3 regions of the Streptomyces sp. NPDC048584 genome follow, and region 3 is predicted to be linked to each of the others. Evidence: riboswitches for the same ligand, from Rfam matches in the RefSeq annotation. Region 3 holds a riboswitch; each other region holds the start of a gene.

Region 1 (9,742 bases), on a different contig from region 3:
GGCGGGCTGCTGCTGCTCGTCTCCCCGCCCGGCTACGGCAAGACGACCCTCATGGAGTACGTCGCCGACCGGCTGGGCCTGGTCCTGGTGAAGATCAGCGGCCCCGCGCTCGGTCACGCGGTCACCTCGCTCGACCCGGCCGAGGCGCCGAACGCCACCGCCCGCCAGGAGATCGATAAGATCAACTTCGCGCTGGCCGCCGGCAACAACACACTGCTCCATCTGGACGACATCCAGCACACCTCGCCCGAACTGCTGCAGAAGTTCATTCCGCTGTGCGACGCCACGCGCCGGATGGAGGGCGTGTGGGAGGGCGAGCCGCGCACCTACGATCTGCGCGGGAAGCGGTTCGCCGTCTGTATGGCCGGCAACCCCTACACCGAGTCCGGTGAGGCCTTCCGGGTCCCCGACATGCTGGCCAACCGCGCCGACGTGTGGAACCTCGGTGACGTCCTCACCGGCAAGGAGGACGTCTTCGCGCTCAGCTTCGTGGAGAACGCCCTCACCGCGAACCCGGTCCTCGCCCCGCTCGCCGCCCGCGACCGCGCCGACCTGGACCTCCTCATCCGCCTCGCCGGCGACGACCCCACGGCCCGCCCCGACCGCCTCACCCATCCCTACGCGCCCACCGAACTCGACCGCGTCCTTGCGGTGCTGCGCCATCTGCTCACCGCCCGCCGAACCGTCCTCGCCGTGAACGCGGCCTACATCGCCTCCGCCGCCCAGTCCGACGACGCCCGCACCGAGCCGCCGTTCCGGCTCCAGGGCTCCTACCGCAACATGAACAAGATCGCCCAGCGGATCCAGCCCGTCATGAACGCCGCCGAGCTGACCGCCGTCATCGACGACCACTACACGGCCGAGGCCCAGACCCTCACCACGGGCGCCGAGGCGAGCCTCCTCAAACTCGCCGAACTCCGCGGCACGCTCACCGCCGAAACGGCGGCCCGCTGGACCGAGGTGAAGTCCGCCCACACCCGCACCCTCACCTTGGGCGGCCCCGACGAGGACACCCTGACCCGCGCGGTCGCCGCGCTCGCCCTCCTCGGCGACCGCATAGCCGCCGTCGAGTCGGCCATCACCCGGGCATCGGACCCCCGCCGCCTTCTGTCCGCCCCGGCCCCGCGACAACTCCCGGAGGCACCGCCCGGGCCCCGCTGACCAGGACCGCCCGGCCCTCCGGCCCTGCGCCTACCGGGTCCCTGCATGTCCCGGAGGGGCCGTCGGCGTCACGGCACGTGCGCGTCGGCGGTTCCGGCGGCCGGGGCCGTGCACCCTTCCCGGGGACCGGGGTCCCGCGTCCGCTCCGGTCACCGGTGCCGGCACGTCGCCCCCGTGCCGGCCGGCGGGCCCGGGGGTCCCGGCAGCTCCCTCGAGGGGCCGTCGGCACCCCGGTGACCTCACGGCACGTGCGCGTCACCGCCGTCGGCGGTCTCGGCGGCCAGAGCCGCCAGTTCCTCCGGGGAGCGGGGACCGGTGGCCGGCCCGGTCAGCAGCCCCCGCGTCCGCAGCAGCCGTGCCACCGCCACCCCCCACGGCAGCCGCAGTCCCGCTTCCGCGAGGAGGTCCGTGCGGGCCAGCATCCCGGCCGCCGGACCGGTGTGCGCGCCGGACGGGGTCAGCAGGGCCGCGTCGTCGGCCCAGCGCAGGGCGAGGTCCACGTCGTGGGTCGCCATGACGACCGTCGTACCGCTCGCCCGCAGCCCGTCCAGGGTGGCCAGCAGGCGTTCCTGGCCGTCCGGGTCGAGGCCCGCCGTCGGTTCGTCGAGGATCAGCACGCGGGGCCGCATGGCGATCGCGCCCGCGATCGCCGTCCGCTTGCGCTGCCCGTAGGACAGCAGATGCGTGGGCCGGTCGGCGAGGGCGGTGATGTCCAGCGCGGCCAGCGACTGGGCGACCCGGGCGCGTACCTCCGTATCGGACAGGCCGAGGTTGAGCGGCCCGAACGACACGTCCTGCCCCACGGAGGCGGCGAACAACTGGTCGTCGGGGTCCTGCACCACCAGCTGCACGGTGGTGCGCAGCGCCGTCAGCCCTTTGCGGTCGTACCGCACCGCCCGCCCCTCGACGGTCACCTCACCCCCGTCCGGCCGCAGTCCACCGCTCAACAGCCGCATCAGCGTCGTCTTCCCACTGCCGTTGCGCCCCAGCAGTGCCAGCGCACGCCCCTCACGTACCTCGAAGTCCAGACCGCTGAGCACGGGCGGGCCGTCCTCGTACGTGAACGACACGCCCCGCAGGGCCACCAGGACGTTCTCGCTCACGACAGGGGCCTTTCCAGTACGAAGGTGAGGGCGACCAGCGTCGCGAGGAGCGCCACGCTCGCGGCCGTGAACCGCGCCGAGACGCGGGCCTCGGGGACCAGTACGCGCAGGGTGCCGTCGTAGCCGCGTCCCGCGAGTCCCGTCTGCAGTCGCGCCGCCCGGTCGAAGGACCGGACGAACGCGGTCGCGCCGAGCCCGCCCAGCGAACGCCACGTCGCGGCCCGGGTGGTGTGCCCGAGCCGGGCCGCCTGCGCCTCCCGGACGCGGCGCACCGAGTCCAGCAGCAGGAAGCTCATCCGGTACGTCACCAGCGCCACGTCCACCAGCGGTGCCGGCACCCCGGCCCGCACCAGCCGCGGCAGCAGATCCGACATGGGCGTGGTGAACGCGAACAACAGCACGCCCAGCGAGGCCGCCGACGTACGCAGCAGCAGCTCACCTGCGCGCAGCGGCCCGTCCTCGGCCCAGGACAGGAATCCGCCAGGACCGCCCACCCGCACCAGCAGCGTCAGCGCCCCGGTGACGCAGAAGCCCAGCGGCACCCGGTACGCCCGCCACAGCCGCCCCCCGGGCACCCCGGCCGGGCCGAGCAGCACCGCGAGCGCCGTCACCAGCACCAGCGCCGCGCCCGGCCAGGGCGGCAGGGAGATCGCCAGCACGGTGAGGCCCAGCCCCAGTACGGCCTTGTCCACGGGATGACGGCGGCGCCAGCGACTGCTGTGCGCCGCCGCGTCGATCGGCAGCACCCGCCGTCAGACCCGTCGCGGTTCGGATACGGTCCCGGCGTCCGTGTCCGCGTCCGTGTCCGCTTCCTTGTCCGACTCCGCGCGCAGCCGTTCCAGCGCCCGCGCCTCGCCCTGCCGGCGTCCGCGGCGCACCCCGAAGTAGTACGTGAGGACACCCGCCCCGATCGCCGCCTGAAGGGCGAACAGCGCCGACTCGATCTCCCCGGACGGCGGTTCGTACAGCGGGGAGAACCAGGGCTCGTAGTCCGGGTCGATCTCGGTGATCGCGGTCTCCGCCTCGGCGTCCGCGCCCGCGAACGGCTCCTCCTTGTGATCGCCGAGCCCGAACACCAGCGGGATCACGGCGAGCGCGGCGACGAGCACCAGCAGCAGCGTGTTGATCTTCGTGTTACGGCTCATCGGGCCACCGCCTCCGCGTCGGCCGGCTTCGCCGCCCTGCGCCCGGCCACCGACGTCACCAGCACGCCGAGCCGGGTGAGTTCGCCCTTGCTGGACTGCACCAGCATGCGCATCACCAGCACCGTCAGCAGCCCCTCGCTCACCGCGAGAGGGATCTGCGTCACGGCGAAGATGGAGCCGAACTTGCCCAGCGCGCCCCAGAATCCGCTGCCCGGGTCGGGGAAGGCGAGCGCCAGCTGCACACTGGTCACGCAGTACGTCGACAGGTCGGCGACGAACGCGCCGAAGAACACCGCGACCATCAGCGGCACGTCGAACCGGCGCAGCAGTCTGTAGACGCCGTACCCGGCCCAGGGGCCCACGATCGCCATCGAGAAGACGTTGGCGCCCAGGGTGGTCAGCCCGCCGTGGGCGAGCAACAGGGCCTGGAACAGCAGGGTGATGGTGCCCAGCACCGCCATGACCGGCGGCCGGAACAGGATCGCACCGAGTCCCGTGCCGGTGGGGTGGGAGCAACTCCCGGTCACCGACGGCAGTTTCAGCGCGGACAGGACGAACGTGAACGCTCCCGACGCGCCCATCAGCAGGGTGCTCTCGGGATGTTCCCGCACCTCACGGATGAGTGACCGGGCTCCGTGGACGACGAACGGCGCCGACGCGACGCCCCAGGCGACCGCGTGCACCGGTGGCAGAAAACCCTCGGCTATGTGCATGGCTCAGCAGACCCTCTCCAGCACCTCGTGGATGGTTGACGCGCCTTGGCCGGTCTCCTGGCTGACGGGTACCACCGCCCGTGCTCCGCCTTCCCGGGTTGTGAAACCCAGTGGCTGTCCGTGAGGACCGGAGCCGGACTTCCCGATCACAGTGGCGAGGGCCGCACCGGTATCGCACCGATTTCCCGTCACCAAGGCGTGGTGACAGTAGTTCCCCGTCCGGCCCGGTGACAAGCGGCCACAGGGGGCGCGCGGACGGCGCCCGGCGGCTCGCACCCCGGCGCACACCTGCGTACTTGACAGGGTGGCGCGGCCCGCCGGCGCGGGGGAGTGGGGGCCCGCCGTCCTGGGCAGAACCTTGCTGCAATTAATATGCAACAACGGTTTTCAGGCAACAGGAGTGTGAGTCTCGATGACGACCCGACGAATACGGGGCGCCGCCGCCGCGGTCGCGATGGCCGGTGCGGCAGCCGCCTGCTCGGCGCCGGGCGGCAGCGGCGCGGACGGCGGAACCTCCGCCGAGTCCGTCGTGATCGGCGTCCCCTCCGAACCGGACACCCTCAGCCCCCTGCTCGGCTACGGCAAGGACGGCAACTCCAAGATCTTCGACGGGCTCCTCGCCCGCGACGCGGGCATGGAGCTGAAGCCCGCCCTGGCGAAGGCGCTCCCCGAGATCACCGACGGCGGCCGCACCTACACGTACACCCTGCGCGACGGCGTGAAGTTCAGCGACGGCGAACCGCTGACCGCCGACGACGTGGTCTTCACGTACGACACCGTCCTCGACGGGAGGACCAACAACACCGCCAAGAGCGAACTCGACGCGATCAAGGACGTCCGGGCCGACGGCGACGACAAGGTCGTCTTCACCCTCGACTACCCCTACGCGGCCTTCGCCGCCCGCACCGTGCTGCCCGTCGTCCCCGAGCACATCGCGGGCGGACAGGACCCCAACACCGGCTCGTTCAACACCAAGCCCGTCGGCACCGGACCTTACGTCCTGGCCGGCTGGAGCAAGGGCGAAAAACTCACCTTCAAGGCCAATCCGGACTACTGGGGCGGCGCCCCGAAGGTGAAAAAGCTCACCATGGCGATCATCGCCGACGACGACGTCCGCGCCACCCGGCTGCGCTCCGGCGACCTCGACGGCGCGACCCTCCCGCCCAACCTCGCCGCCACCTTCAAGGACGACGACGGCAGGAAGACGTACCGGGCGACGTCGTACGACTTCCGCGCGGTCACCCTGCCCACCGGCAACCCGGTCGCCGGCGACACCGCGATCCGCCGCGCCCTGGACCTCGCCGTGGACCGCACCACCATGGTCGACAAGATCCTCGACGGCGCCGGCCGCCCCGCCTACGGCCCGCTGCCCGTCGACGACCCCTGGTACGCCCAGGACGTCAAGCGCGCCCAGGACCTCGACAAGGCGAAGAGCATCCTCGACCAGGCAGGCTGGAAGGCCGGCGAGGACGGCATCCGCGCCAAGGACGGCCGCCCCGCCCGCTTCACCCTCTACTACCCCTCCGGCGACAAGGTCCGCCAGGACCACGCCCTCGCCTACGCCTCCGACGCCAAGAAGACCGGAGTCGACGTCAAGGTGGAGAGCGCCACCTGGGAGGTCATCGAACCCCGGATGAGGCACGACGCCGTCCTCGCCGGCTTCGGCAGCACCGGCGACCCCGACTTCGGCCTCTACACGCTTCTGCACTCCACCCTCGCCGGCGACGGCTTCAACAACATGGCCCTGTACGACAACCCGGCCGTCGACGAGGCCCTCGACACCGGCCGCCGCACCCAGGACCCCGCCGACCGCAAGGCCGCCTACGACACCCTGCAGCGCGAACTGGTGAAGAACCCCGGCTACACCTTCCTCACCCACATCGACCACATGTACGTCCTCGCCGACCGCTGGCAGGACCTCACCACGCAGACCGAACCCCACGAGCACGGCTTCGCCAGCGGCCCCTGGTGGAACATCGAGGACTGGCAGCCCGCCACATGAGCGCACTCCCCTGGGGAGAGATGACCCGGCTCACGGCACGGCGGGCCCTGTTCGCCGTGCCGGTGCTGCTCGTCGTCACCTTCGGCGTGTTCGCCGTCGCCGCCGCCTCCCCCTTCGACCCGGTCAAGGCGTACGCCGGCACCGCCGCACTCGGCGCCGACCAGGAGACCCTGGACCGGCTGCGCGAGAACCTGGGCGTGGACCGGCCGTTCACCGCCCGCTGGTGGGACTGGCTGACCTCCGCGCTCGGCGGCGACCTCGGCCGGTCCACCGTGATGCGCCAGCCCGTCGCCGAGGTGATCGGCGAACGCCTCGTCTGGTCCGCCCTGCTGTGCGCCGTCGCGTTCGCCCTCGCCGTGCTGCTCGGCACCGTGCTCGGCGTCCTCGCGGCCCGCCGCCCCGGCTCGCTCCTCGACCGTACGATCACCTCCCTCGCCTACGCCCTGGAAGCCGCCCCCGTCTTCTGGATCGCCCTGCTCGCCGTCTGGCTGTTCGCCCTGAACCTGGACGTCCTCCCGGCCGGCGGTCTCACCGACACCGGCAGCGAACAGGTCACCCCCGGCCAGGTCATCAGCCATCTGATCCTGCCCGCCGGTGTCCTCGGCGTCTCCCAGCTGCCCTGGTTCACGCTCTACGTCCGTCAGGGCGTCGGCGACGCCCTCGCGGAGGACCCCGTGCGCGGCGCCCGCGCCCGCGGCCTGAGCGAACGCACGGTCCTGCTCGGCCACGCCCTGCGCTCCGGACTGCTGCCCGTACTCACCCTGATCGGCTCCCGCGTCCCCGAACTCATCACCGGCGCCCTGCTGGTGGAGACCGTGTTCAGCTGGCCCGGCATCGCCGCCGCCACCGTGGAGGCGGCCACCTCCGTCGACTTCCCGCTGCTGGCCGCGCTGACCACCCTCGCCACCGCCGCCGTCCTCGCCGGAAACCTCCTCGCCGACCTGCTCTACGGACTGATCGACCCGAGGGTGAAGCTGAATGAGATGTGACCCACATGTCTGCTGACACCACTGCCGTGGAGAAGACGGTGTGGCGCGCGCAGGGCACCGCCCGCCGCTCCACCCACACCCTGCGGCTGTACGTCTCCGCCGGACTCGTCGCCGTGACCGCCCTCGCGGTGCTGCTGCTGCCCCCGCTCGTCCAGCTCGACCAGCAGGCCGTCGACCTCGCCGCCAAACTCCTGCCGCCGTCCTGGTCCCACCCCTTCGGCACCGACGACGTGGGCCGCGACCTGCTGCTGCGCTGCGTCTACGGGCTCCGGGTGTCCCTGCTGGTGGGCGTGGTGGCCGCGCTCACCGCCACCGTGATCGGCACCGCCGTCGGCGCCACCGCCGGCGCGCTCGGCGGCTGGGTCGACCGTACGGTCATGCGCCTGGTCGACACCTTCTCCTCCGTGCCGCACCTGCTGCTCGGCATCTTCATCGTCGCCATGTTCCGGCCCGGCGTCTGGCCGGTGGTGATCTCCGTCGGCCTCACCCACTGGCTGTCCACCGCCCGGATCGTCCGCGCCGAGGTCCTCTCGCTGCGCTCCCGTCCCTTCATCGACGCGGCGGTCTCCGGCGGCGCCTCCCGATGGCGGGTCGTCGTACGGCATCTGCTGCCGGGTGTGTTGCCGCAGGCCGGCCTCGCCGCCGTACTCATGGTGCCGCACGCCATGTGGCACGAGTCGGCGCTGTCCTTCCTCGGCCTCGGGCTGCCCACCCACACGGCCAGCCTCGGCACCCTCGTCCAGGGCGCCCGCGGCTCCCTGCTCGCCGGACAGTGGTGGCCGACCCTCTTCCCCGGCCTGTTCCTGATCATCCCCACGCTCGCCATCGCCGGCCTCGCCGGGGTCTGGCGCGAGCGGATCAATCCCCGCCGTAGATCGGAGCTGTCGCTGTGACCGAGCGAGCCCCCGTACTGTCGGTGCGCGGCCTGTCCGTACGGTTCCTGCTGCCGGGCGGGCGCCGGATCGCCGCCGTCACCGACGCCCACTTCGACGTGGCGCCCGGCGAATGCCTCGTCCTGATCGGCGAGAGCGGCTGCGGCAAGTCCGTCCTCGCCTCCGCCCTCCTCGGCCTGCTCCCCGCCAACGCCCAGACGGCGGGCCACGCGCACCTCGGCGACCTGGATCTGCTGACCGCCGGCGAACGCGTCCTCGCCCGCACGGTACGGGGCCGCCGTATCGGCCTCATCCCGCAGAGCCCGGCCGCACACCTCACCCCGGTACGCACCATCCGCTCCCAGCTGGCGGAGACGGTCGCCCGGCTCACCGGCGTACGGGGCCGGGCCGCCCTGCGCGCCGCCGCCGAACAGGCCGCCGAACGGGCCGGGTTCCCACCGGGCCACCTCGACCGGTACCCCCATGAACTCTCCGGCGGTCTCGCCCAGCGTGCCGCCACCGCCCTCGCCCTGATCGGCGACGCACCGCTGCTCCTCGCCGACGAACCCACCACCGGGCTGGACCGCGACCTGGTGGACCGCACCGTCGACGAACTGCGCCGCCACGTCGACGCCGACCGGGCCCTGCTGATGATCACCCACGACCTCGCGGCCGCGGAACGCATCGCCGACCGGGTGGCGGTCATGTACGCGGGCCGCATCGTCGAACTGACCGCGGCGAGCGACTTCTTCGGCACGTCGGGTCCCAGGCACCCCTACAGCCGGGGCCTGTTGCAGGCCCTGCCGGACCGGTCCTTCACCCCCATCCCCGGCATGCCCCCCGAACTCGGCGACCTCCCCGAAGGCTGCGCCTTCGCCGCCCGCTGCGACCGTGCCACGGACGCCTGTACGGCCCTGCCGCCGTTCACGGGGTCGATCGCCTGCCACCACCCGGCCCCGGCACCCACCCCGGAGAACATCCGTGCTTGAACTGCGTTCCATCACCGCCGGATACGACCGCCGTGCCCCCGCCGTACGGGAGGTCACCCTCACCGTCTCCCCGGGTGAGGCCGTCGGTCTGCTCGGCCCCAGCGGCTGCGGCAAGTCCACCCTGGCGAGGGTCGCCGCCCTGCTCCACCGGCCGGACTCCGGGGAGGTCGTCCTCGACGGCACCCCCGTGCGCCACTGGCGCCACCGCGCCCCACGCGAACTGCGCACCGCCGTCGGCGTGGTCTTCCAGCAGCCCCGCCTCTCCGCCGACCCCCGGCTGCGCCTGGCCGACCTGATCGCGGAACCGCTGCGAGCGACGGGCCGGCGCGCTTCGGCCGAGGACCGCGTGGCCGAACTCGCCGACACCGTCGGCCTGACCCCGGACCTGCTCACCCGCCGCCCCCACGAGGTCAGCGACGGGCAGCTGCAACGCGCCTGCGTGGCCCGCGCGCTGGTCCTGCGTCCCCGCTGGCTGATCTGCGACGAGATGACCGCGATGCTGGACGCCTCGACCACGGCCGCACTGGTCGCGGTGGTGGAGGCCTATCGCACCTCGACAGGCGCGGGCCTCCTGGCCGTAGCCCACGACCACACCCTCCTGTCCCACTGGTGCGACCGCACCGTCCACTGGAAGACGGTCACAGAACCGCGCTGATCTACGCTTCCCACCCATGGAATTCTTCTGCTTTCACCGCGACCGGCCCGGATCCACGCCGTTGCGAGAGGAATCGACGCAGGCGCACTGGTCCTACATGGACGGCTACGAGA
Region 2 (9,742 bases), on a different contig from region 3:
GTCCGGCACGGTCTCCCCGCCGAGCAGCACCGTCGGGACACCGGACGCCTTCAGCGCCGCGAGCCCTTCCTCCCAGGCACGCCTGCCGCCCAGCAGCCGTACGACGGCCAGGTCCGCCCCGTCCAGCAGCGCGGGCAGTTCGGCCGCCACGTCCACGCGGGTCGGGTTGCCGATCCGGTAGGAGACGCCGGTGGCGGCTCGGGCCGCCAGCAGGTCCGTGTCGGCGGTCGACAACAACAACACAGTGCTCATGCGGGCGCTCCCGGTGGAATGAAAGGCAGTCCTTGTGGCACGCCGGACTCGATGAGCCGCCACAGCGCGTCCGTGTCCGCGTGCTGTTCGATCAGGTCGCCGAGCCGGTCGAGCTGCTCCTCGCGCAGCGTGGCGAACGAGGTGTCGGGGGCGGGCACGAAGCGGCGGCCCGCCGCCCGCGCGACCTCGCGCAGGAAGGCCCGCCGGAAACCGTCCGACTCCAGCGAGCCGTGCCAGTGCGTGCCCCAGGTCCGGCCGACCCGGCAGCCGTCCAGACTGTGTCCGTGGTCATCGGAGATGAACGCCTCCCCGCCGAGGACCTCGGCGACGCCGTGATGGATCTCGTACCCCTCGACGGGCTCCCCGAGGGCTTCCCCGACGGGCCGGGTGAGCGTCTTCTCGCGGGCGAACCGGACCCGCACGGGCAGGACGCCGAGCCCGTCCACGTGTCCCGCGCGGCTCTCGACGTCGTCCTCGATGTGCTCCCCGAGGAGCTGGAAGCCGCCGCAGATCCCGAGCACCGGGCGCCCCTCGGCCGCCCGTCGCCGCAGCGCGTCCGCCAGCCCGCGCTCCCGGAGCCACTCCAGCGCCCGTACGGTGCCGCGCGTGCCCGGCACCACCACGAGGTCGGCGTCGGCCAGCTCCTCGGGCCGGTCCACGAACCGCACCACGACACCGGGTTCGGCGGCGAGGGCGTCCACGTCGGTGAAGTTCGACATCAGCGGCAGCGCGCACACCGCGACCCGCAGCACGTCCTCGCCCACCGGCGCGGCGACCACGGACTCCCGCACGGCGCCCCGCAGGGACACCCTCAGTCCGTCCTCCTCGTCGATGCCCAGCCCGTGCCGGAACGGCAGCACGCCGTACGTCCGCCGCCCGGTGAGGCCGTGCAGCATGTCCAGGCCCGGTTCCAGCAGCGACACATCGCCCCGGAACTTGTTCACCAGGAACCCGGCGACCAGGTCCTGGTCCTCGCGCGACAGCAGGGCGACGGTGCCGAAGAAGGACGCGAAGACGCCGCCCCGGTCGATGTCGCCGACCACCAGGACCGGCAGCCGGGCGCCCCGGGCGATCCCCATGTTCACGATGTCGGTGCGCCGCAGATTGATCTCGGCCGGGCTGCCGGCCCCCTCACAGATCACCGCGTCATACGTGCCCCGCAACTGCTCCAGACAGTCCAGCACCGTGCCCAGCAGCCGCTGTTGGCGTCCGCCGTGGTAGCCGCGGGCGCTCATCTCGCCGACCGCCCTGCCCAGCAGCACCACCTGGCTCGACTGCTCGCCGCCCGGCTTGAGCAGCACCGGGTTCATCAGCGCCGTCGGCTCGACGCGGCAGGCCTGGGCCTGCATGGCCTGCGCCCGGCCGATCTCGGCGCCCTCCCGGGTGACGAACGAGTTCAGCGACATGTTCTGCGCCTTGAACGGCGCGACCTTGACGCCCTGCCGCACCAGCCACCGGCAGATCCCGGCGGTCACCACGCTCTTGCCGGCGTCCGAGGTGGTCCCGGCGACCAGCAGCCCCCCACCGCTCACGCTGCACGTCCCTTCATCAGGCTCCGCACGGCGGCACCGGCCCCGAGCGCGAGCCAGCCGATCCGCCGCGAGAGCCGTACCGCCCGGTCGATGTCGGCCACGGCCACGGCACGCCCGCCGCCGTTCAGGACGGGCCGGTGCTCGACCCGTCCGCCGTAGGAGAGGGTCCCGCCGAGCCGTACGCCCAGGGCGCCCGCGAAGGAGGCCTCCACGGGCCCGGCGTTGGGGCTCGGATGCTTCGCCGCGTCCGCGCGCCACGCCCGTACGGCTCCGCGCGGATCGGGTCCGGTGAGCGCGGCCAGTACGGCGGTCAGCCGTGCCCCCGGCCAGCCGGCCACGTCGTCGAGACGGGCGGAGGCCCAGCCGTAGCGGCGGTGGCGGGGAGACTTGTGGCCGACCATCGCGTCCAGCGTGTTGACGGCCCGGAACCCGAGCAGGCCCGGCACCCCGGCGACGGCACCCCACACCAGCGCGCCCACGACGGCGTCGGAGGTGTTCTCGGCGACGGACTCGACCACCGCGCGGGCGATCCCGTCGGCGTCCAGGGACTGCGGGTCCCGGCCGCACAGATGCGGCAGCCGTGTCCGGGCCGCCTCGACGTCCCCCGCCTCCAGCGCCTGTGCGACGGCGCGGGCCTCACGGGCCAGCGAGGTGCCGCCGACGACGGCCCAGGTGGCGACACCGGTCAGGACGGTGGAGGCGGCGGGGGAGGAGCGTACGAGACGGGCGGCGAGGCCCCCCAGCGCGACGGTCCCGCCGACGCACACGGCGGTGTGCACGGCGCCCCGGCCCCGGTCGTCCCGCCACAGCACCCGCTCGACGGCGGCCGCGGCCCGCCCGAAAGCGGCGACCGGATGCCCCCGGCGGGGATCGCCGAGCAGCAGGTCGCCGAGAAGGCCGGCGGCGGCGCCGTACGCGAACACGCGATCGGCACCCATGGGTTCAGCCGGTGACGGGTCCGGAAGGGGTGGCCCCGAAGCGGGGTGGGGTGTCGCTGGTCGACCTCGGCAGGCAGCCGCGCATGGCGATATGTCCTCACTCAGGGTGTCCACGCCCTGGTTCGACGAGACCGGCGGTGAGAGTTCCTGGCTCCCGGGGTGTGCACCCCGGTGACAGTGGCGGGACCGCGCCGGAATCGCACCGGCTTCCTCTTCTGCCGCCGTAATGGCTGAGGCAGTCCACCACGGCCCTCGAAGAGCCGTCAACTTGCCGTTGACCTGCGAGGCTGAAGTGTGCTGAGGCCCACAGAGGGGTTCCGGAGGGTGATTCGCGGGAAGGGGCGCGCACACGTGAGCGGACGGTGCGGGTGCCGAAGCTCCCGCACCGCCCGCTCGTACGCGTGGGGACCGCGGTCAGGCCGCGGTCGGTGCGCTGTCCGTGTGCTGTGAGGCCGGTGTCAGGCCATGATCAGGTAGATGCCGTAGCCCACCGCCGCCACGCACGCCGCGAAGCAGGCGTAGGCGCCGGTGACCGCCAGGGCCGCGGACCGGCCCTGCGCGGCGGCCCGCTCCTGGCGGGACAGGCCGTTGATGCCGAGGGTGAACAGGGCCACCAGGGCCACGGTGACCACGAGGCTGACGCCGAAGACGGAACCGAGGGCCGCCCAGTCGATCTTCATGGTGCTCTTCTTCCTTCGTACCGGGTCTCGCGGGGCGCGGTCAGACGGTGGTCGCGGCCGGCGGGGCCGCCGGGTCGGCGGGGACCGGCGCGGGGATGGTGGCCGACAGGTCGTCGGTCACGGTGCCCGTGGGGGGCGGGGTGACCGCGGCCATCGCGGTGGTCACCACACCGGCGGGCTCCTCGTCGGCCGCCTCGGTGCCGTTGACATTGGTGTGGTCGACGATCTCGCGGCGGGAGATCTTCCAGATGGCGGCGCTGGAGGCGACCAGGAAGACGGCCACGACGGCGGTGCCCCAGTCGCCGGCCCGGCAGACCCATTCGGCGAGCGCCGCGACGAGGGCCGCCGCGGGCAGCGTCAGCCCCCAGGCGATGAACATCCGGGTGGCCGTCGACCAGCGGACGACACCGCCCTTGCGGCCCAGGCCCGCACCCATCACGGAACCGGAAACGGAATGCGTGGTGGAGAGCGAGAAACCGAGGTGCGAGGAGGCCAGGATGACCGTCGCGGCACTGGTCTGGGCGGCGAAGCCCTGCTGCGGCTGGAGGTCGGTCAGGCCCTTGCCCATGGTGCGGATGATGCGCCAGCCGCCGAGGTAGGTGCCGAGCGCGATGGCGAGGCCCGCGGAGAGGATGACCCACAACGGCGGGTCGGAGTCGGGGGAGACGGCGCCGCCGGCGACCAGGGCGAGGGTGATGATGCCCATCGTCTTCTGGGCGTCGTTGGTGCCGTGGGCCAGGGAGACCAGGCCGGCGGAGGCGATCTGGCCGGCGCGGTAGCCCTTCTCGGAGGCCTTGCCGTCGGCGTTCCGGCCCAGACGGTAGGTGAGCCGGGTGGCGAACATCGCCGCGACGCCGGCCACCAGCGGGGCGGCGACGGCCGGGAGCAGGACCTTGGTGACGAGGACGTCGCCGTGGACCGCGCCGAAGCCGGCCGAGGCGACCGCGGCGCCGATCAGGCCGCCCATGAGGGCGTGCGAGGAGCTGGACGGCAGGCCGACCAGCCAGGTCAGGAGGTTCCAGAGGATCGCGCCCACCAACGCGGCGAAGATGACCTCGGGACGGATGCCGGCCTCGTCGACGAGGCCCTTGGAGATCGTGTTGGCGACCTCCACCGAGAGAAATGCGCCGACAAGGTTCAGCACGGCGGACATGGCCACCGCGACCTTGGGCTTGAGCGCACCGGTCGAAATGGTCGTTGCCATCGCGTTCGCGGTGTCGTGGAAACCGTTCGTGAAATCGAACGCGAGTGCGGTTACCACCACAATCGCGAGGATCAGCGAGAAGCTTTCCATTTACCCAGGCAATCGTTCGAGGTCATTGGCTGGACGAACGTAGGTAACCAGGGTGAACGGAAGATGAACTGGAATGGGCATCGTGGTGACCGTAAGAGGGGGCGGGTGCTCCGCCGGACGGGGGAGACCGCCTGGGAGGATCACGGCATGACGGAGCAGCGGGCGAGCGGGCGGGAAACAGGGGGCGGACGAGTGCGCGAGGAGGAGGCGGACGCCTGGGCGGAACTCGTCGGCACCGCGCGCCGGACCGTCACCGACGGTCTCGTCGTCGGCACGTCCGGCAACGTCTCCGTACGGGTCGGCGACGTCGTCCTCGTCACACCGTCGGGCGTGCCGTACGACCGGCTGACGCCGGACGACGTGACGGGTGTCGACCTCACCGGCCGGCAGGTCCTCGGCACGCTCGTCCCCACCAGCGAGCTGCCCATGCACCTGGCCGTCTACCGTACGACCGGCGCGCGCGCCGTGGTGCACACGCACGCCGTGCACGCCACGGCCGTCTCCACGCTCGTCGACGAACTGCCACTGATCCACTACATGGCCGCGGCCCTGGGCGGCCCCGTGCGGGTCGCCCCCTACGCCACGTACGGCACCGCCGAACTGGCCGAGAACATGCTCCGCGCCCTCGACGGCCGCACCGCCTGCCTCCTCCGGAACCACGGCACGATCACCCACGCCCCCACCCTCACCCAGGCCTACGGCCACACGGCCCAACTGGAATGGATGTGCCGCCTCTGGCTGACAGCCTCCTCGGTCCCGGGCCTGACCCCGCACCTGCTGACCCCGGACCAGGTGACCGAGGTCGGCGAACGCCTGCGGAGTTACGGCCAATCAAGCCCGTCCGGCGTTTGAGGGCGGGGCCCGGAGGGCCGAATAGGGGGTCCGGGGCGCAGCCCCGGGGACGGGACGGGAAGGGGCGGCGGGGGCGAAATCCCGGATCCCCCGGCCGCACGCCCCACTGGCCGGGTACCCGTTCCCCCATGACACTGAAGAACGTGCGCACTGCCAGAGCGACGGCCGCTGCCGTCACCGCCGTGATAGGCGCCGGCGCCGCCGCCGTGGCCGCCGGCCGCCTCGCCAGCGACGCCGCCCTCAGAACACCCTCGGACGGCCCCCTCCCCGGCGACCCCAGGCTCACCGTCCACGCCACCGCCGCAGGCCGCATCGCCCTCACCCGCGACCTCGCCGCCCTCCGCCCCGGCCGCCACGGCCTGACCGGCGACGACTTCCACGCGGTCGTGGGCCCCGTACTGGCCGGCCCCCCGGACTCCGCGGACACCGTCGTACGCCGCCTCGAACACGTCACCCGCGGCACCCCGGAACCCGGCGACCGCGCCTGGCTCACCCCGAACCTGTACGTCGGCGACCCGGGCAGCGCCCTCGGCCTGGACCACACCGCCCTCGACCTCCCGGGCGAACTCGGCCCGCTGCCCGCATGGTTCGTGCCGGGCGCCCGCGACACCTGGGTGATCGCCGTCCACGGCCTCGGCACCACGCGGGAACACACCATGAACGTCATGGAGTTCCTGCACCGCCACCGCTTCCCGGTGCTCGCGCCCGCCTACCGGGGCGACCCCGGCGCACCGCGCTCCCCGGACGGTCTCCACCACCTGGGCGAGACCGAATGGCGCGATCTCGACGCGGCGCTCCACCACGCCGTGGACGCCGGCGCCCGGCAGGTCGTCCTGTACGGCTGGTCCACCGGCGCGACCATGGCGCTGCGCGCCGCCGCCCGCTCCGAGGTCCGCGCCCGCGTCGCCGGCCTCGTCCTGGACTCCCCGGTGCTCAACTGGGAGGCGACCCTGCGCGCCCTCGCCTCGGCCCGGCACACCCCCGGCGTGCTGCTGCCGCTCGCGGTCCGCGCCGCCCAGGGACGCACGGGCCTGTACGGCGACCGCAGGCCCGGCGCCGTCCATCTGGACCGGATCTCGGTACCCACCCAGATCTTCCACGGCCCCGACGACCGGGTGGCACCCTGGAGGTTCTCCCGGCGCCTCGCCGCCGGCCATCCCCACACCATCACCCTGCACACCGTCAGGGGCGCCCCGCACGCCGCGATGTGGAACGCCGACCCGCACGCCTACGAGGAGGCACTGCGGCGCTTCCTCACCCCCCTGATGTGACCGCGGCGAGCACGGGCCGGGCAGCCGGTGCGGAGGATTCCGTTTGGCGCCGTGCCACTGGCCCAAATCCCTCCCTCCGACGGCATCCGGGACCGGGGCGCACCCTGCCCGGTGGGCCCCGTCGGCATTCCGTTTGGGTTTTCGGACCGTCACCCGCGAGACTGCACCCGTGACGTCCCGTATCCCGCGCGACTCCAGGCTTCGAATCGTCCGCCCCCGACCCCTGGCCGCCGCCCCCACAGCGATCAACCAGCGGCGCTCACGCCGCCCCGCGCCCCGACCTCCGGAGGGCACGCCGGCACCGGCGGAGCTGGCCAGAATGGCGCGCTCCGGACTGGCGGCCGCGGCCCGCGTCGCCCGCTGGGCCGACACCGCCCTCGGCCCCGGCGGGGACAGCGCCACCGCCGACGGCAAGGCCACCCTCTCCGACGCGACCGCCGAACGTGCGGCACTCGCTCTGGGCCTGACCCCCGCTCAGGTCCGCGCCGACTGGGACACCGCCCGCCTGGCCGGTCTCATCGAGGTGCACGGCGACAGCGCCCGGCCGGGCTGGCGGCTGCGCGCCTGGAACCGCGACGACAGCGCCGTGCTGCGCGGCTGGGTCGCCCTCTGCGACGCGTGGTCGCTGGCCTACCCGGAACCCGAGGAGTACGAGGCCGCGGCCGTCGCCGAGGTCGTCACGGCCATGCCGCAGGTCCTCTCCTTCCTCCAGCTCTCGGCCGGCCCGGTCCCCGTACCCCAGCTCCTCGACCTCCTCGGGCAGCGCGTCACCGAACTCCGCACGGAACGCTGCGAAGTCGACTACACCCCGCACCCCGAAGCACCCGGCCCCGGCGCAGGGCACCCCGCGGCACCCGAAGCCGGTGCGCCGCGGCAGCGCGCCGCCGCGCCCGGCAACGGCACCGCGACCCCGGCTTCGCAGTCCGAGGCGGCCGGGCCCGAGGTGTCCGAATCGGAGGCAGGGCTCCGACCCGACGTGCCGGTTCAGCGGGCCCGGCCCGCCGAACCGCCGGTCACCGACGCCCCGCTCGACGCGCTGCTCGACTGGGCCCTGCGCGCCCTCGCCTCCGTGGGGGCCCTCACCTACGGCGACGGACAGGCCACGCTCACCCCGCTCGGCAGCTGGGCGGTGTGGGTCAAGCTGGAGCAGATCTGCGTCGCCGCGCAGAGCCCGGCCGGGAACATCGAGCAGGGCGCCGAGGACATGCTGCGCGGCTGCGGCCGGCTCCGCCCCAACGCGGCCCGCGCCGAATACCGCGCCTGGCTCGCCGCACGGCCCGTCGGCAGCGCCGTCACGGAGCTGATCGGCGCCGCCCGCGGCGAGGACGCCCTGCTGCGCGGGCTCGCCTTCGAGGCCCTGCGCGTCGTCGGAGCCCCCGCCGAACCCGAGGTCCGTGCCGTGCTCGACGAGCCGACGCTACGGCCGTACGCCCTCCTGTGGCTCGCGGAACACGACGGCGCCGACCCCGAGGACGCCCACGGGATCCTCACCCGCGAGGAGGCCACCTGGCTGTGGGTGGACACCGCGGCCGCCGTCGCCGACCACGGTGAGGCCCCGCTGCTGGTCCGCCACCTGGAGTCCGCGGTCCAGCCGACCGTCCCCGCGCTGCTCACCGAGGTACGCGCCGTCGGTCACCCGCGCACCGTGCAGGTCCTGGTCGCCCTCGCCGCCGCCCACCCCGACCCGGCCCTGGCCAAGGCGGTCCGCCGGGCCGCCTTCCAGGTGCACACCGGCGGCTGACCGGGGCCCGGCGCCCGCTTCAGGCCCCCGTCTCCGTCTCCGGGGCGTAGGTGCCGAAGCTCCAGACGTTGCCCTCGAGGTCGCGGGCCATGTAGTCCCGCGACCCGTAGTCCTGGTCCGTCGGGGGCATCAGGATCTCCGCCCCCTGCTCCACCGCCCGCCGGTGGTGTGCGTCGGCGTCGTCCACGACCACGTACACCCCGGCGGGGCCCGCACCCCTCATCGCCGCGTCGAACGCCCCGCCGCGGCCCTTGGTGCCCAGCATCACCACACCGTCGCCGTGCACCAGCTCGGCGTGCATCACCGTGCCGTCCTCGCCCTCGTACACCGACCGCTCCATGAAGCCGAACGCCTCCGTGAGCTGCCGGATCGCCCCCTTCGCGTCCGCGTACAACAACGTCGGGACGACGCTCGGACGTCCGCCGGCCGTACCTGCCATGGCGATCACTTCCCTGTGTCTCGCACACACCGATTGTCCGGATGTGGCCCAGTGTGGCACCGGCCACCGACAACCGCCGGGCGCTCCCGTACGGGGCCCATAGGCAGAAAAAAGCGCTTGCACGGCCCCGTTAGAATGGCTCCCATGGCCATTCTCCTCGCGCATTAGACGGCGGGAACGTCCTCAGCCGCCCACCGCCACCCCATACCTGCCCAGGAGTCTGTCCGTGATCTCCGCCTCCGGCATCGAGCTGCGCGCCGGTGCCCGTGTCCTCATCGAGAGCGCCACCTTCCGCATCGCCAAGGGCGACCGCATCGGCCTCGTCGGCCGTAACGGCGCAGGCAAGACCACCCTCACCAAGGTCCTCGCCGGCCAGGGCATCCCCGCCGGCGGCACCGTCACCCGCTCCGGCGAGGTCGGCTACCTGCCCCAGGACCCCCGCACCGGCGACCTCGACGTGCTCGCCCGCGACCGCATCCTCTCCGCGCGCGGTCTCGACCTGCTGCTCCGCAAGATGCGCGAGAACGAGCAGCGGATCGCCAATGGCCAGGGCGCCACGCGCGAGAAGGCGCTCAAGCAGTACGAGCGTCAGGAGACCGAGTTCCTCACCAAGGGCGGCTACGCCGCCGAGGCCGAGGCCGCCACCATCGCCGCCGCGCTGAACCTGCCCGACCGGGTGCTCGGCCAGCCCCTGCACACCCTCTCCGGCGGTCAGCGCCGTCGCGTCGAGCTCGCCCGCATCC
Region 3 (9,742 bases):
GTCAATGACGAAGGCGGCGGCCCCGGGGATCGTGGGGTCGCCGCCTTCGGTACAGGGGAACCGGTGCCGGTCAGTACCAGTTGTTGGCCTGCCAGAACGACCAGGCGTCGCAGGCGCCGCCGTAGCGGTCCTTCATGTAGTCCAGGCCCCACTTGATCTGGGTGGCGGGGTTGGTCTTCCAGTCGGAGCCGGCCGAGGCCATCTTGGAGCCGGGCAGGGCCTGGACCAGGCCGTAGGCGCCGCTGGAGGCGTTGGTGGCGCTGGGGTTCCAGCCGCTCTCGTGCTGCACGATCTTCGAGAAGCACTGGTACTCGGCCGAGTTGCCGATCATCTTCTGCGCGGTCGCCTGGGCCGAGGAGGCGCCGGTCGTGGTCGCGGCCTGGGCGGGCGCGGCGGCGATCATGGTGCCGCAGGCGGCGGCGGCCAGGGCGGCACCGGCGAGGGCCTTCTTCGGGGCGGAGGCGGTGCGGAGGAAGGAAACGGCGGACACGGGCGGCCTTTCGGTCGACAGCAGGGCGGTCGCGCTACGCCGTGCCGGATGCCGCGGTGTGCGGCGGGGGCATGCGTCGGCGCCTCGACCCCGTGAGGGGCGTCGGCGCCTGGCGACTGCTCCACAGAAACAAATCCGGGTTCGTCCCGCAAAGGTCCCCTTTACTACCGAAGGCCGGAGAGGAGTCGATTCGCCGGCCGGGGAGCCCCGCCCGGCCCCGCGCGTCGCTACGGTGCCGGGTCGTATGTGACGCGGGCCATGTGGGCCGGCTCACCGGGGCGGTCGCGAGGGGTGCGTACGGGACTACTCAGGGGTGTCCTCGAACGTGACCGGCGCCTCGAACGCGGCCCTGCGGGTGGCGCGACGGAGGGCCTTGAGGAGGGCGGTGCCCAGGGTGAGGGTGAGGGCGACCGTGACCAGGGCCCGGCCCAGGTCCCAGCCCAGGGACGTCGCCAGGCAGTAGGCGACGAAGCGGGCCAGGTTGGCGGGGAGCGACGCCTCGGCGGAGAAGGAGATGTTCGAGGCCAGCGCGGACATGAAGGGCCAGCCCGCCATGTTCATCACCGTGCCGTACGCGAAGGCCGCCAGGAAGCCGTACAGGGCGAGCATCCAGACCTCGGGGCGGCCCCGCAGACGGTCGGCGCCCGGCAGGAAGCCCGCGCCCATGGTGAACCAGCCCATCGCCAGCATCTGGAACGGCAGCCACGGCCCGACGCCCCCCGTGAGCAGGGCGGACGCGAACATCGTCACCGAGCCGAGGACGAAGCCGAAACCCGGTCCGAGCACCCGGCCGCTGAGCACCATGAGGAAGAACATGGGCTCCAGGCCGGCCGTCCCCGCGCCGATGGGACGCAGGGCGGCGCCCGTGGCGGCGAGGACACCGAGCATCGCCACCGCCTTCGGGCCCAGACCCGACTCCGAGATCGTCGCCGCGACGACCGCCACCAGGAGGACCAGCAGGCCCGCGAAGAGCCAGGGGGCGTCCTGGGCGTGCGCGTTCAGGGTGGAGTCGGGCGGGGCGAGAAAAGGCCAGCCGAAACCGGCCACGCCCACCGCGCTGACCAGCGTCAGGGCCAGCCAGGAGCGGGGGCCCAGACGGATGGCACGGACCCGGCGGCCGGTGCGGGTGGTGAGCGTCGTCATCGCAGCGCCTCCCGGACCTGGGAGACCGTGAGCCAGTGCTGCGGGGCGAGGATCTTCGCCACCTGCGGGGCGAAGGACGGGGACGCCACGACGACCTCGGCCGCCGGTCCGTCCGCGATCACCTCGCCCTCCGCGATCAGGACCACCCGGTGGGCGAGCTCCGCCGCCAGTTCCACGTCGTGCGTGGCCATGACGATCGCGTGGCCCTCGGCGGCCAGGCCGCGCAGGATCGTCACCAGACGGGCCTTCGCCGCGTAGTCCAGGCCGCGCGTCGGCTCGTCGAGGAGGAGCAGGGGCGGGCGCGCGGTGAGGACGACCGCCAGGGCCAGGGTCAGGCGCTGGCCCTCGGACAGATCCCGGGGGTGGATGTCGTCGGCCACCGAGGGGAGCAGCTCCGACAGCAGCGCACGGCAGGTGCCCGGCTCGGCGCCCGCGTCCTCGTCGGCGGCCGCGCACTCCGCCGCGACCGTGTCGGCGTACAGGAGGTCGCGCGGTTCCTGCGGGACCAGGCCTACACGGCGCACCAGGTCCCGGGGGCGGGTGCGGTGCGGGACCGCGTCGCCGGTACGGACCGAGCCGGAGGTGGGGGCGACCAGGCCGACGAGGGTGCTGAGCAGGGTCGACTTCCCGGCGCCGTTGCGGCCCATGAGGGCGATCGTCTCGCCGGGGCCGACGGTCAGGTCGATATGGCGCAGGGCCTGGACGCGGTCCCGGCGGACCGCGAGGGCGCGGACCTCGGCGACATGGGCGGAGGCGGCGGGCTTCCCGCGCGGGAACAGGCGGCGGGGGGCGGGGGCCGGTGGCGCGGGTTCCCGGGCGGGTGGCTGCCGGTCGGCGAGGCGGTCGCGCAGCGGGCCCGCCCTGCGGCGGGCGTCCCGGACCGTCAGGGGCAGGGGGGACCAGTCGGCGAGGCGGCCCAGGCCCACCACCGGGGGGTGGACGGGGGACACCGCCATCACCTCCGCCGGGGTGCCGAGGAGCGGCGGCTCGCCGGGGCCGGGGAGGAGGGCGACCTGGTCGGCGTACTGGATGACGCGTTCCAGCCGGTGCTCGGCCATGAGGACGGTGGTGCCCAGGTCGTGGACCAGGCGCTGGAGGACCGCCAGGACCTCCTCGGCGGCCGCCGGGTCGAGTGCGGAGGTCGGTTCGTCCAGGACCAGGACCCGGGGGTGCGGGGTGAGGACCGAGCCGATCGCGACGCGCTGTCGCTGACCGCCGGAGAGGGTGGCGATGGGGCGGTCGCGGAGATCGGAGAGACCGAGAAGGTCGAGGGTCTCCTCGACCCTGCGGCGCATCACGGCCGGGGGGACGCCCAACGACTCCATGCCGTAGGCGAGTTCGTCCTCCACCGTGTCCGTCACGAAGTGCGAGAGCGGATCCTGGCCCACCGTCCCCACGACATCGGCGAGTTCGCGCGGCTTGTGGGTACGGGTGTCACGGCCGGCGACGGTGACCCTGCCGCGCAGGGTGCCGCCGGTGAAGTGCGGGACCAGTCCGCTCACCGCGCCCAGCACCGTCGACTTGCCCACGCCGGACGGGCCGACGAGCAGCACCAGTTCACCCTCGGGGACCTCGAAGTCGACGCCCCGCACGGCGGGTTCGGGTGCGTCGTCGTAGGTCACCGACACGTTCTCGAAGCGGATCACGTCGTCGGCTCCTTGCGGGTGTCCGTGCGCCCGGGTTCGGGGGCGGGGGTGATGAAGGCGGGGAGCAGCCCGATGAGCACGGCCGCCGCCGGCCACAGGGGGAGGGTGGGGGCGACCAGCGGGACCACACCGGGGTGCAGGGCGGCAGGATCGCGGGAGGCGGCGAGCGTGAGGAGGGCGGCCACGGCCGCTCCGGAGGCGGTGACCAGCCAGGCTCTCAGGTCCCAGGGGTCCGGGCGGTAGCGGGTGCGCAGGGTGCGGCGGCCGCCCAGCCGGAGGCCGGCGAGGGCGGCGGCCACTCCGGTGAGGAGGACCGGGAGGCCGTAGGTGCCGCCCTCGGCGGTGAGCAGTCCGTAGGTGCCGGCGCACACGCCCAGCAGCCCGCCGAGGGTGAGGGCGGCGGTCGTACGGCGGATGGCGGGAGGTACCCGGGCGGTACGGCCGTATCCCCGCGCGTCCATCGCGGCGGCGAGGGACACCGAGCGTTCCAACGCGCCCTCCAGGACGGGGAGTCCGACCTGGAGCAGGCCACGTACGCCCTTGTCCGGGCGGCCTCTCAGACGGCGGGCGGCGCGCAGGCGGCGGACGTCGGCGATGAGGTGGGGGGCGAAGGTGAGGGCGACCACTACGGCCACGCCCAGTTCGTACAGGGCGCCGGGCAGGGATTTGAGGAGGCGGGAGGGGTTGGCGAGGGCGTTGGCCGCGCCTACGCAGATGAGGAGGGTGGCCAGGCGGAGGGCGTCGTAGAGGGCGAAGGTGAGGGCCTCCGCGGTGACCTTCCCGCCCAGGCGGATGCCTTGGGCCCAGTGGGGGAGGGGGAGTTCGGGGAGGGTCAGCAGGGTGTGCGTGCCGGGGATGGGGGAGCCGAGGACGATCGCGAAGGCCAGGCGGATCAGGATGACCGCCAGGGCGAGTTTGAGGAATGCTCCGTAGGAGCGGGACCAGGGGGTCGGGGGGCGGCGGGTCGCCACCACGTACGCGGAGACGGTGATGAGGAGGGTGAGGAGGAGGGGGTTGGTGGTGCGGGTGGCCGCGGTGCCGAGGGAAAGGGACCAGAGCCACCAGGCACCGGGGTGCAGTTGGGAGGTGCGGCGCTGTCGGGGCTGGGCGGGGGGTGTCGCGCGGCCCGGCGTTCGCGGGTTGCCTCCCCCACTCTCGGCTGCGCTCGAGCGGGGGGACCCCCATCGCCCACCCGTGCCGCTCTGGGGGTACCTCCCAGGCCGTTTCAGGCACTGGGGGAGGCACGATTGCCCGCGGTCGGGCGGGCATGGTTGCCCGTTCTTACGAGGCACGGCGGCGGGTCTGCCAGAGGGCGGCGGCTCCCAGCAGGGCCACTGCGGCGATACCGGCCAGCAGGCCTACTGAGGGGCCCGAGTCGGTCTCCTTCTGCGCGGGAGCCGGGGACTCCTCCGTGGAGACCTGGTCTCCGCAGCCCTTCTTCGGGTAGCCCGCTATCGCGCAGAGCAGGGCGTTGGTGTCGTAGCGGAGGGGTTTGGCCACCGCGGCCAGGGCGTCGGCCGTGGTGGCGTCCTCCGGGACCTGCGCGCAGGCCGTGCGGGAGGGCGGTGGGGTTTCGCCCGAGGGGGCGTCCTGCGGGGTACCGAAGTCGATGACCAGGGCCACGCGTTTGCTGCCGTCGGCCGGCGGGGTCTTCGCGCAGATCGTGGCGAAGTCGGCGGTGCCGCGTGGCTTCGCCGCGTCGGACGAGTCCTCGCTCACGGAGAAGCGGAAGCCGTGGACATCGCCGTCGGCCGGGCGGGCGAGGGACGGGCCCTGGGTGGCGTACGTCCAGGCCGAACCGTCCTGCTCCCAGAACGACCAGTACCGGTAGCCGGTGGCGCCCGCCGGGCCGGCGCCTGCCAGCAGGGGCAGGAGCGCGGCCAGGAACAGGACGGCGGCCCGGCGGATCACGGCCGCTGCTTCTTGCGGCCGCTGATCAGGAAGCCGATGCCGATACCGGCGACCAGGCAGACACCGACGAACCACCAGACACCGAGACCGGAGTCGGACTCCTCGTCCTTCTGCTCGTCCGCCTTCGCCTCCGTGGCCTTCCCGGCGGCGGGTCCCGTCGCGCCGAGCCGCTTCACCAGGTCCGTGCCGCCGAAGTCGCGCGGGTCGGCGCCGGTCGCGTGGGCCGCGAAGATCAGCTGTGCGTAGGCGGCGGGGCCGCTCTGCGCCGCCCAGTCGGCGGCGTTCTTCTCCAGCCAGGACAGCGACTTCGCCGCCTGCTCCCCGGAGCCCTGCGCGGCGAGCGCGACCACCGCGTCGGCGGTGTTGCCGAAGTCGGGCTGGTCCTCCGCGCCGGCCAGGGCGGAGGTCAGGTGGCCGTCCTCGGCGAGGGCGTCCGTGAGGTAGGCGGCACCGTTGGCGGCGGCCTGCTCCGGGGTGCCGGGCTTCTCGCAGGACGACGCCTCGCCCTTGCCGGGCCCGGCGGCCAGGCCCGCGCCCAGCGCGCCGAGCACGCCCGCCGCCGTCGCGTCCGCGTTGGCGACGAGGCCGCCCTTCTTGTCCGGCTGGAAGGCGAAGGCGCCCGCGCCGTCGCCCTCGCAGGGCAGCGCCAGCGTCAGCAGGGCGTCGTAGGGGGACTTGCCGTCCTTCTTCACCTCGGCGGGCCGGTCACCGGCCGCCGCGAGCGCGCCGACGACGACGGAGGTGGAGTTGGTGTCGCTGGCCCCGCCCGCCGTGTAGCCCCAGCCGCCGTCCTTGTTCTGTACGGACTTCAGCCAGCCGACCGCCTTCTTCGTGACGTCGTCGTGCCCGCCGAGCGCGGCGAGGGCCTGGACGGCGGCGGCGGTCTGGTTGGTGTCGGCCATCGTCTTCGCGCCGCACGCCTCGGCGGTGTCGGCGCGGTACGGGGCGAAGGAGCCGTCGGCGCACTGCTGGCCGGTGAGCCAGTCGACGGCGGCCTTCGACGGCTCGACGTCCACCGTGTGCTGGGCGAGCAGGGCCAGCGACTGGCGCCAGACGCCGTCGTACTGGGGGTCGGTGTCGCCGTACAGGGCGGACGGAAGCGCCTGTGACGGGGACGGGGACGTGTCGGCGGCGGCCGGAGTGGCGGCGCCGATCGCGACGACGGCGGCCAGGACCGCTGCGCTGCGGCGAACATTCATGATCGGCGGGTGCCTCTCCCTGAAAGAGGCCGGGCAGCGCGGGACACCCCGGCGGCTCGGCCCCGTATACCTCGACGGTGCCCGTGCGCCGGCGGGCCGCCGGGCACGTGAGCCGGTCACAAACCGTGCGGGGCAGTCCGGCTCACCGCCTGGTGGGCGGCTTACGGTTGCGGGTCAGCGCCGGAATTGCACCGGCTTCCCCCCGTACGGGTGATGACGACGCCGACACTCTACCCGCCCGTAGGGAAGGGGCCGGGGGGTGCCCGTGCAAGTCGGGCCCGCACCCCTGGGCGGGGGTGCGGGCCCGGGTGGGGGGTGGCGGGTCAGGAGGCCGTGCAGGCGCCGACCTGCGGTGCGGGTGTGGTGCCTCCGTTCACGGTGAAGCCGAAGCTGGTGGACGCTCCGGGCGCCAGGGAACCGTTCCAGGTGGAGCGGACGGTCATGACGCCGCCGTTCGTGGAGGGTGAGCCGTTCCACACGGAGACGACCTGCTGGGAGGAGGCGATGGTGAGGTTCACGCTCCAGCCGCTGATCGCCGTACTGCCGGCCGTGATCGTCACCTTGCCGTTGTAGCCGCCGCTCCACTGCTCCGCCGTGGTGTAGGTGGCGGTGCAGGCGCCCGGTTCACCGGGCTCGCCGGGCTCCTCCGGGTCCTCGCCGGGGGTGCCGCCGAGGGCGCTCAGGGCCGCGTCGTACGCGGGCTTCTTGTTGTAGTCGTCGTCGAACAGCAGCGGGGTGCCGCTGGAGCGCCACGAGTACTTGTCCGGGATGCCCCACACCGTGATGCCGGTGCAGCGGGACACCGCGAGACAGGCCCGTACGACATTGCCGTAGTTGGTGGCCTGGGCCTGGCCCGAGCCCTCGATGTCCAGCTCGGTGATCTGCACGTCGACGCCGAGGTCGGCGAAGCGCTGCAGATTGGCCCGGTAGTCGGACGGGACGGGGGAGTTGGGGTTGAAGTGGGACTGGAAGCCGACGCAGTCGATGGGCACACCGCGGGACGTGAAGTCCTTGACCATGTTGTAGACGGCATTGCTCTTCGCGTTGACGCCGTCGGTGTTGTAGTCGTTGTAACAGAGCTTGGCCGCCGGGTCGGTGGCGCGGGCCGTGCGGAAGGCCTCCTCGATGAAGCCGTCGCCGAGCCTGTCCTGGAAGGGCGAACTGCGCCGGGCGCCGCTGCCGCCGTCCTGGAACGCCTCGTTGACCACGTCCCAGGAGTGGATGTCTCCCTTGTAGTGGGTCATGACCTGGGTGATGTGGTTGTTCATCGCCGACCGGAGGTCGCTCGCGCCCAACCCGGAGACCCAGCCCGGCAGTTGGGAGTGCCAGACCAGGGTGTGGCCGCGGACCTTCATGCCCTGGCCCTGGGCGTGGTCCACGATCTGGTCGGCGCGGCTGAAGCTGAAGGAGCCGCGGTTCGGCTCGACGGCGTCCCACTTCATCTCGTTCTCGGGCGTCACCGAGTTGAACTCGCGGTCCAGGGTGGCGGCGTACTGCGCCTCGCCGAGGTGGTTCGCGGCGACGGCGGCACCGAAGTAGCGGCCCTGCTCGGCCGCCGCCGCGCCCAGGGTGCCGGCGGCGTGGGCGGTGGTCTGGGGGAGCGCCGCGAGCGCGGTGACGGTGAGCAGGGCGGTGGTGGTGGCGCCGAGGGCGGCGCGCAGCCGGCCGCGTGCGGGGGTGCTGCCGCCCCCGCCTCTCGTTCTCGTTCGCTTTCTGATCATGCGCATGACATCCCTTCTCCGGTGGGGTCCCGTGCTGCCACGGGTGGACGGGAGTGCTGCCGTACGGTCGAACGAAAGTTTCGGACTCGGCTCCGAATTTCTGCGGTGACGATACGGCGCAGGGAGGGAGCGGTCAATCGTTCACGCAGGACGTGACGCGGCGGGGGGTCGAGTGTTGCGGGTGGGGTGGTGTGCCGCCAGCGTTAACGGAAGGATTTCGAAAGTTTCGCTAGTGGTGATGCGGGGCTGTGAGGTCCATCAGCCGGCACACCGTCTCTATGTCGGTCTTCACCTGGGCGATGGAGGCGCGGCCCGAGAGCCAGGTGATCAGGGCCGAGTGCCAGGTGTGCTCGATGACCCGGACGGCCGCGAGCTGCTCGGGGGTGGGGTCGGTGAGCTCCATGGCGTCCAGGATGATCAGCGTGGTCTGCCGGGAGACCTGGTCGACCTCCGGGCTCACGCTGCGGTCCGCGAAGGTCAGGGCCCGCACCATCGCGTCGGCGAGATGCGGCTCGCGCTGGAGTGCGCGGAAGGCCCGCATCAGGGTCTCCGCGACCCGCTCGGCCGGGGTGTCACCGGCCGGGGGCCTCTTGCGGAGCGTGCCGTGCAGCGTCTCCAGCTGGTCCTGCATGGTGGCGACCAGCAGGTGGATCTTGGAGGGGAAGTACCGGTACAGCGTGCCGAGCGCCACCTGTGAGGACTCCGCGACCTCGCGCATCTGCACCGCGTCGAAGCCGCCCCGGCCGGCCAGTTGCGCGGACGCCCGCAGGATGCGGCGCCGGCGTGCCTCCTGACGCTCGGTGAGCGGTGAGGCCGGGCCGGTGGTGCGCGTGGTGCCGGCTTCCGAGGGCATCGGTCCCGTCCGTGACAGTCGGTGAGGGTGGATGATCGGACAGCATGGCATGCCGTCCGTCGTGGCGTGAATCACCTGATCCACTGCTGCCAGTACCCCTACCTGCCGGTAGATTCGGATCCTCCGAACGATCAACTCTGAAACTTGTTCTAGATCAGCTCCCGGCGTAATGTCGCGGGACCGTGCAGGGAGAAGGGGGCCCAGAGTGACCGCTGAGGCCAGTCAGGCCGGGCCCTCGCAGGGGCCCGCATCCGACGGCTTGCGACCGCTCCGCATCGCACTCCTCACCTACAAGGGAAACCCGTTCTGCGGCGGCCAGGGCGTGTACGTCCGCCACCTCTCCCGCGAACTCGCCCGCCTCGGACATCGTGTCGAGGTCATCGGCGCGCAGCCGTATCCGGTCCTGGACGTGGTCGAGGGCGAGGACCGCGAGGGCCCCGCCCTCACCGAACTGCCGAGCCTCGACCTCTACCGCCAGCCCGACCCCTTCCGTACGCCCGGCCGCGGCGAGTACCGGGACTGGATCGACGCGCTGGAGGTCGGCACGATGTGGACCGGCGGCTTCCCCGAGCCGCTGACGTTCTCCCTGCGCGCCCGCCGCCATCTGCGCGCCCGCCGCGGTGACTTCGACGTCGTCCACGACAACCAGACCCTCGGCTACGGCCTCCTCGGCGACCTCGGCGCCCCGCTGGTGACGACGGTCCATCACCCCATCACCGTCGACCGGCGGCTGGAACTGGACGCCGCCGAGAGCTGGCAGCGGCGGTACTCGGTGCGGC

The links. A riboswitch is a leader RNA that binds a small molecule or an ion and turns the genes downstream of it on or off. The one in region 3 is predicted to bind cobalamin.
Region 1: it holds a riboswitch for cobalamin, as region 3 does, so the genes downstream of both, ACGFR9_RS03610 (energy-coupling factor ABC transporter permease) here and ACGFR9_RS11180 (prenyltransferase/squalene oxidase repeat-containing protein) in region 3, are expected to answer to the same signal.
Region 2: it holds a riboswitch for cobalamin, as region 3 does, so the genes downstream of both, ACGFR9_RS33030 (cobalamin biosynthesis protein) here and ACGFR9_RS11180 (prenyltransferase/squalene oxidase repeat-containing protein) in region 3, are expected to answer to the same signal.

The regions. Positions count from the first base shown of each region.
Region 1 is NZ_JBICWF010000001.1:848,052-857,793, reverse strand. Features, by position in the region: gene ACGFR9_RS03630 (DNA repair ATPase) at 1-1,161, shown strand, start outside; gene ACGFR9_RS03625 (energy-coupling factor ABC transporter ATP-binding protein) at 1,401-2,264, opposite strand; gene cbiQ (cobalt ECF transporter T component CbiQ) at 2,261-3,010, opposite strand; gene ACGFR9_RS03615 (energy-coupling factor ABC transporter substrate-binding protein) at 3,017-3,409, opposite strand; gene ACGFR9_RS03610 (energy-coupling factor ABC transporter permease) at 3,406-4,122, opposite strand; cobalamin riboswitch at 4,152-4,333, opposite strand; gene ACGFR9_RS03605 (ABC transporter substrate-binding protein) at 4,535-6,124, shown strand; gene ACGFR9_RS03600 (ABC transporter permease) at 6,145-7,113, shown strand; gene ACGFR9_RS03595 (ABC transporter permease) at 7,119-8,006, shown strand; gene ACGFR9_RS03590 (ABC transporter ATP-binding protein) at 8,003-8,974, shown strand; gene ACGFR9_RS03585 (ABC transporter ATP-binding protein) at 8,967-9,629, shown strand; gene ACGFR9_RS03580 (YciI family protein) at 9,646-9,742, shown strand, end outside.
Region 2 is NZ_JBICWF010000020.1:74,570-84,311, forward strand. Features, by position in the region: gene cobN (cobaltochelatase subunit CobN) at 1-252, opposite strand, end outside; gene ACGFR9_RS33025 (cobyric acid synthase) at 249-1,784, opposite strand; gene ACGFR9_RS33030 (cobalamin biosynthesis protein) at 1,781-2,722, opposite strand; cobalamin riboswitch at 2,843-2,983, opposite strand; gene ACGFR9_RS33035 (hypothetical protein) at 3,181-3,402, opposite strand; gene ACGFR9_RS33040 (inorganic phosphate transporter) at 3,443-4,696, opposite strand; gene ACGFR9_RS33045 (class II aldolase/adducin family protein) at 4,844-5,548, shown strand; gene ACGFR9_RS33050 (alpha/beta hydrolase) at 5,692-6,819, shown strand; gene ACGFR9_RS33055 (hypothetical protein) at 7,139-8,560, shown strand; gene ACGFR9_RS33060 (VOC family protein) at 8,580-8,999, opposite strand; gene ACGFR9_RS33065 (ABC-F family ATP-binding cassette domain-containing protein) at 9,226-9,742, shown strand, end outside.
Region 3 is NZ_JBICWF010000004.1:169,952-179,693, reverse strand. Features, by position in the region: gene ACGFR9_RS11205 (lytic transglycosylase domain-containing protein) at 71-490, opposite strand; gene ACGFR9_RS11200 (ECF transporter S component) at 794-1,633, opposite strand; gene ACGFR9_RS11195 (ABC transporter ATP-binding protein) at 1,630-3,279, opposite strand; gene ACGFR9_RS11190 (CbiQ family ECF transporter T component) at 3,276-4,358, opposite strand; gene ACGFR9_RS11185 (SCO2322 family protein) at 4,561-5,190, opposite strand; gene ACGFR9_RS11180 (prenyltransferase/squalene oxidase repeat-containing protein) at 5,187-6,389, opposite strand; cobalamin riboswitch at 6,499-6,636, opposite strand; gene ACGFR9_RS11175 (endo-1,4-beta-xylanase) at 6,713-8,110, opposite strand; gene ACGFR9_RS11170 (TetR family transcriptional regulator) at 8,340-8,963, opposite strand; gene ACGFR9_RS11165 (glycosyltransferase family 4 protein) at 9,169-9,742, shown strand, end outside.